DNA from 3 places in the Parabacteroides caecihominis genome. Region 2 is predicted to be linked to each of the others. Evidence: riboswitches for the same ligand, from Rfam matches in the RefSeq annotation. Region 2 holds a riboswitch; each other region holds the start of a gene.
What was found. A riboswitch is a leader RNA that binds a small molecule or an ion and turns the genes downstream of it on or off. The one in region 2 is predicted to bind cobalamin.
Positions count from the first base shown of each region.

Region 1: another riboswitch for cobalamin. It lies ahead of NBH14_RS08920 (sirohydrochlorin cobaltochelatase); the one in region 2 lies ahead of NBH14_RS11425 (putative transporter).
Region 3: another riboswitch for cobalamin. It lies ahead of NBH14_RS10325 (TonB-dependent receptor); the one in region 2 lies ahead of NBH14_RS11425 (putative transporter).

Region 1 is NZ_JAMOKS010000008.1:234,611-236,884, forward strand. Features, by position in the region: gene aspT (aspartate-alanine antiporter) at 1-895, opposite strand, end outside; cobalamin riboswitch at 1,036-1,230, shown strand; gene NBH14_RS08920 (sirohydrochlorin cobaltochelatase) at 1,348-2,259, shown strand.
Region 2 is NZ_JAMOKS010000011.1:173,611-175,884, forward strand. Features, by position in the region: gene NBH14_RS11420 (acyl-CoA carboxylase subunit beta) at 1-655, shown strand, start outside; cobalamin riboswitch at 810-1,006, shown strand; gene NBH14_RS11425 (putative transporter) at 1,129-2,274, shown strand, end outside.
Region 3 is NZ_JAMOKS010000010.1:120,094-122,367, forward strand. Features, by position in the region: gene NBH14_RS10325 (TonB-dependent receptor) at 1-983, opposite strand, end outside; cobalamin riboswitch at 1,115-1,317, opposite strand; gene NBH14_RS10330 (O-acetylhomoserine aminocarboxypropyltransferase/cysteine synthase family protein) at 1,437-2,274, shown strand, end outside.

The sequences.
Region 1 (2,274 bases), on a different contig from region 2:
TCACTTCGTCACCGATCCAGTCTTCTTCTCCGATCACAAATTCACGGCGACCGCTCAACACCACCTCGTTCCCTTTCTGAAGCATCAGGTCCGGTTTCACATCATACACTACATTACTGATACGTACGCGTTCCACAAACAGACGACGGCCCTGCCCTTCCAGAGAATCTTCCAGCTCCTGTATGGTCTTGCCCGCCCCGAACCAGTCATTGCTGATCTTATAAGCGCGGAAAGTGATGGGACGTGCTGCCGGCATAAAACCGGGTTGCTCGCTTTCGTCGTCGGTACCCATCTTTGCTTCCAGCTCTTTACAAGCCTTCTTTACCGAAGGCAGTCCACCTAGCAAACGGGGAGCCACATCGCTCATCAGCCAGGCAGAACCGGCCGTACCGAAAATATAACAGACGGCATAAGCCACAGGCATCACATTGATCATGGATGTTTTGTCCGCCGCACTCAACCCGCTCTGGTTGATCGTATCTTCCGCTACCCCCAGCACCGCAGAGATCGTCTGCGAACCAGCCAACAATCCAGCCGCCTCTCCGGCATTATAGCCCATCAGCTTGGCAAGCAAAAAAGGAACGAACAGAGAGAACAAACACATCAGTACAGCAAAAAGCATCTGCGGAAGTCCTTCCTTTTTCAGCCCGCGGAAGAACTGCGGACCGACACTATATCCCACGGCAAAAAGGAACAGAAGGAAGAATACGGATTTAATGGGTGCCCCGATATCGATATGCAATTGTCCGATTAATACACCGACCAGCAATACGCTGGTAACTGTTCCCAAAGAAAATTTACCTATCTTAAATTTACCTATCCAGAAACCGAAAGCCAGTGTCAGAAAGATAGCCAGTTCCGGATAATGTTTGAGCAAATCTGCAAACCACTCCATATATACAATTGTTTGATGTTAATAGTAAGACATATTCCATGTCCGGTTTTATTGTGGTAAATGGAACACAATCCATGAGAAAGTTGTTGCGGAAGATTCAATTAAGAGATTATAAAAGCTCCCTTATTTTAAATAAATTTCTATCTTTGTCCCGCTTTGGTGATACGCCAGCCTCCGGTTGCCGTATAAAAGGGAATCCGGTGAGAATCCGGAACAGTGCCCGCTACTGTGAAGCCCGATAATAAGGAAAGCATTCTTACACCACTGTCCGAAACAAGGATGGGAAGGTCGTTTTCCGGGCAAGTCAGGAAACCTGCCAGACAGACAAATCCGTTCTCCCGGGGCCAGGAGGGCTATTATGAACATAAAACAAATCTCTTTCAATGAAAAAGAAATGTCTGCTGACAGCCTTTCTTGTAGGTTGTTCAATGAGTATGTCTTTTGCACACGGTATGTTGCAGGAGACAGTGACCGACACCCCTGCCCAGACCGTTCCCCACGATGACGGCGAAGGAAATTTCAAATCCTCCGACCTGTTCGCATCCATGCAGGCAGGCGATAAGGCAGCGCTGCTGATGGTCCATTTTGGAACCACCTACGACGAAACACGCCAACTGACGATCGACGCCATCAATAACAAAGCGAAAGAAGCATTCAAAGGAGTCGAAGTACGCGAAGCCTATACCTCACGCATCATTATGCGCCGCCTGAAAACACGGGGTATTGATAAAGTCAACCCCGCCGAAGCACTGAAACAACTGAAAGCGGATGGTTTCACCCATATCCTGATCCAGTCCACAAATATCATTGAAGGCGTAGAAATGGAATCCCTCCGCAAAGATATCGCCTCACTGGAAAAAGAGTTCAAGGATATCCGTATCGGAAACCCGCTGCTGTACACTCCCGAAGATTATGAAAACGTCATTGCAGCTATCGTCCGGAAAGGAGCCAAGGAAGGAGCTACCGTCCTGGTGGGACACGGCACCTACACTCCTTCGACTGCACAGTATGCCATGACCGATTATATGCTGAAAGCAAAAGGCTATGACAACTTCCATGTCGGAACGATCGAAGGTTATCCCACTTTCGATACGATGCTTGCCAAGCTCAAGACCAGCGGCGTAAAGAAAGTCATGCTCATGCCTTTCATGTTCGTTGCCGGCGACCATGCCAACAATGATATAGCAGGCGACTGGAAAAAGGAGCTGGAAGACAACGGTTACAAAGTATCCGTCCTGATGGAAGGTCTGGGACAGAATCCCGACATACAGGACATCTTCATCGAACATGCCCGTTTTGCGGCCAAACACAAAATGGTCGATATCATGGATAAGAAGAAGCAATACGCTGCTGAAAAAGACTGACGGGTCAAACGTCCA
Region 2 (2,274 bases):
GGATAATCACTATTTCTTTGAGGTAATGCCGCATTTTGCAAAAAACATCGTAGTCGGTTTTGCCCGTTTAGGCGGACGTACGGTCGGTATCGTTGCCAACCAGCCGGCATTCCTGGCAGGTGTGCTGGATATCGATGCTTCGGATAAGGCGGCTCGTTTCATCCGTTTTTGCGATTGTTTCAATATTCCGCTGGTTACTTTTGAAGATGTACCCGGTTTTCTTCCGGGATGTACCCAGGAGCACGACGGTATTATCCGCCACGGCGCGAAGATCGTCTATGCTTATGCGGAAGCGACCGTACCTAAAATCACGTTGATTACCCGGAAAGCCTATGGCGGTGCTTATATCGTTATGTCGAGCAAACCGACCGGTGCCGATGTTAATCTGGCTTACCCAATGGCGGAGATTGCCGTTATGGGAGCAGAAGGGGCTGTTAATATCTTATATAGAAAAGCAACCGGAGAAGAGAAAGAGCGGGCTATGAAAGAGTATGCGGAAAACTTCTCTAATCCCTACCGGGCCGCTGAGCAAGGATTTATCGACGAGATTATCATGCCGCGGCAGACTCGTTTCAAGCTGATACAGGCGTTGGAGATGGCAAAGAACAAAAGCCAGAGCAATCCGCCGAAAAAACATGGCAATATGCCATTGTAACGATTTGATTTTGTTGTTAGAATTATGAATGGTAAATCCCTGTCGACCGTGAGGCTGGCAGGGATTTCTGCTTATGTCATAGTTTTATAAATAAACAGGAACGTAAAAGTTTAAAAAACTTGTATTTATCATATTGATTTTGTCTTTTATTTTGTAGCTTTGCCTCCGAATTGGTTTCGTGTTGTCTGTTCGGATGATACGGATTAAAAGGGAATCGGGTGTAAATCCCGGACAGTCCCGCTGCTGTGAAGCTCTAATAACATCCTGAAAACAACTTATGCCACTGACATGTGTCGGGAAGGCTTCAGGATGGGAGTCAGTCAGAAGACCTGCCGTTCGTTAAAGGCTGTTTTTCCTCGTGGGTTAGGGAAATGGTTCGAAAAGAATATTAATTCTAAATTGTATGAAAATCATGGAGAAGCTTTGTTCGCGTTGTGGCGTGGAGTTTTGCTGTGCCTCAAAAGTGATTGACTATGGAATGGATTCATGAATTATTATGGGGAGAAGGTATCGGACATTCCATCCTTTTACTGTCTCTGGTTATTGCCATAGGGATCCAACTTGGGAAAATCAAAGTATTTGGGATTTCTCTGGGGATAACCCTGGTATTGTTTGTCGGCATTCTACTGGGACATTTTGGGTTTACAATCAATCCGTCTGTCATTCATTTCTTTAAAGAGTTTGGATTGATCCTATTTGTTTATTCAGTCGGCATGCAGGTCGGACCCGGTTTTTTCTCTTCTTTTAAGAAAGGGGGGATGACTTTGAATGGTCTGGCTTGCGGAATTGTCTTTCTCGGGGTTATGATGGCCTTGGTGATACATTTTGTGACAGGAATCCCTATTCCGACGATGGTCGGTATTTTATCGGGTGCAGTGACAAATACACCGGGACTGGGGGCTGCTCAACAGGCATTTAGTGATATGACGGGGGCTTCCGATGATACGATTGCATTGGGATATGCCGTTGCTTATCCGCTGGGAGTCGTCGGTATCATCCTTTCCATGTTGTTTGTCCGGTATATTTTTCATATAAGTTTTGACCAGGAGACGAAAAAGCTGGAAGAAGAGAATAATGTGCATAATAGTGAGGCTACACCTATATCGCTGATAGTGAAGAATCCGGCTCTTTTTGGCAGGAAGATAATGGAGCTTGCCGCCCTGTTGGAGCATAGGGAATTTGTCATATCCCGTATTTGGCGTAACAAGACCAATAAAGTGGACATTGTTACCGGCAGTACGATTTTGGAAGAAGATGATAAAATATTCGTGATCACGACAGAACATGATGCGGAAACTATAAAAACCTTTATCGGTCAAGAGATAGAGATGGACCGTAAACAATGGATTCCCGCCGAAAGTGCTTTTGTCAGCCGCCGCATTTTGGTGACAAAGCCGGAACTGACGGGCACTAAACTGGGGGATTTGCAGTTACGCCGTTTGCATGGTATCAATGTCACACGTGTGAATCGTGCCGGAGTGGAACTGGTAGCAACACAAGGTTTGCAATTGCAGGTTGGCGACCGTGTAACCGTAGTTGGTAGTGAACTGGCTGTCGATAAGGTGAGTATGATATTGGGTAATTCGATGAAACGTCTGAATGAACCGAACCTGATTCCA
Region 3 (2,274 bases), on a different contig from region 2:
GACACAAAGAATTCGTCCGCCCAAAATTTGCCTACCATTCCTGCTTCTATCTGTGCTAAAAGCGAAAAATAACCGTCATGGAAACGTTTGGGATTGCCATAGATGAATTGGTCGCCAGTCTCGTCACGCATCTGAACATCCTTCATCCGGTAGTCATTTTTCGAATAGTTGATGCCAACGGTAGGACGCACAATCAAGCCTGTGCGTTGTTCCACAAACTGTGCATTCAGGTCGGCACTGTGTGTATGAAAGGAACCAATACTGTAAGATGCATCCAGAAAGTTCTCCTTCTCCGCCTTAGTAATAATGTTGACGGCACCGCCCAATGCATCCGTTCCCAACGAAGCAGGCACCACTCCTTTATAGATCTCCACCCGGTCGATCAGGTTGACAGGTAGATTGGCAAGCGTCACATTGCTCCCTTTACTGTCTAACGGCACCCCATCAATGAAATAACGGACGGAATTACCCGATAACCCGTTGATGGAAAGATCAAAATCAGAACCGACTCCTCCTTCTTCCCGGACCTTTATTCCGGTCGTCCGGTTCACTATATCAGTAAGATTCTTCAACGAGTTGATCTGCGATTTTACATCAAGGGCATTTACCGAGAAAGCACCTTCCTTGATCTTCTGTGTTTTCGATTTGCCATACACCTCGACAGAATTCAGGGTTACGGAATTTTCAGCCATAACGAAATCGAGCGTCTTGTTCCTGCGGATATCAAGAGTTGTTTTTATTGTATTATAGCCCAGTAGGGTAATTATAAGGGTATGTTTTCCTGGTTTCATGCTTAGTGAATAGCGCCCCCGGTCGTCGGTGTATGTCCCTGCCGTCGTATTTTCGATGGCAACAGTAACCGTAGGAAGCGGAGCACCATCTTCTCCCCTCACCTCTCCGGACAGCGTGACCCTGTCTTGCGCCGCCAGACTTACAGGGAACAAACAAATAAACAACAAAAATACATGTATGAAACCTCTCATCCCATCAAAAACATTATATATTAACGACAGGCTTTCGATAAAACTGAACGGAACACATGAACAGTCAGAACTCTCTACAGGATACAGTCAAGTCCTTACTTACATGTTTTTCAGCCTTATTCCTCGAAAGCTTAAAACTACTGATTCTGGCAGGTCTTCTGACTTACTCCGTCATTGAACGTCCTTCCCATTCATTGCGAACAGTGGATTGAGTTGTGTTCAACGACTTTGGCGGAGTTTACAGCAGCGGGTCTGTTCAGGATTTTCACCTGATTCCCTTTTCATCACTTTTCCGTAGAACTGGATTTGTGACACCAAAACCGGGGGCAAAGGTAAAGATTATTTTTAAACAGTACCCTATTTTTTATAAATGATCGTAGATTTGTATTAATGGAACGAACTATTCTTTACTTTTGTCAGCAGAATATAATTACATAGCAAACATTTAATAATATGAGCAATTCATTCAAGCCGGCAACTTTGTGTGTGCAGGGTGGCTGGCAACCTAAAAAAGGAGAACCGCGCGTTCTGCCTATCTATCAGAGTACTACCTTCAAGTATGAGACCAGCGAACAGATGGCGAAACTGTTCGATCTGGAAGAGAGTGGTTATTTCTATACCCGTCTGCAAAACCCGACCAACGATGCCGTAGCATCCAAGATCGCCGCTTTGGAAGGTGGTGTGGCAGCAATGCTGACTTCATCGGGACAGGCTGCCAACTTCTTTGCCTGTTTCAATATCTGCGAAGCCGGCGACCATATCGTAAGCGCAACCGGTATTTATGGCGGTACATACAATCTGTTGTCCGTTACCCTCAAAAAGCTGGGTATCGAATGTACATTCATCGACCAGGATGCCAGTGAAGAAGAAATCAGCAAAGCGTTCCGCCCGAATACCAAGTTATTGTTCGGTGAAACGATCTCCAACCCGGGAGTGATGGTACTGGATATTGAAAAGTTTGCCCGTATCGCTCACAAACATGGCGTACCATTGATCGTCGACAATACATTTGCCACACCGATCAACTGCCGCCCGTTCGAATGGGGTGCCGATATCGTTACGCATTCTACGACCAAATATATGGACGGACATGCGACTGCCGTCGGAGGTTGTATCGTCGACAGCGGTAACTTCGACTGGGAAGCGCATGCAGACAAATACCCGGGCCTCTGCCAGCCGGATGATTCCTATCACGGCTTGACTTATACAAAGACATTCGGGAAATTGGCATATATCACCAAAGCTACCAGCCAGTTGATGCGTGACCTGGGTTCTATCCAGTCTCCGCAAA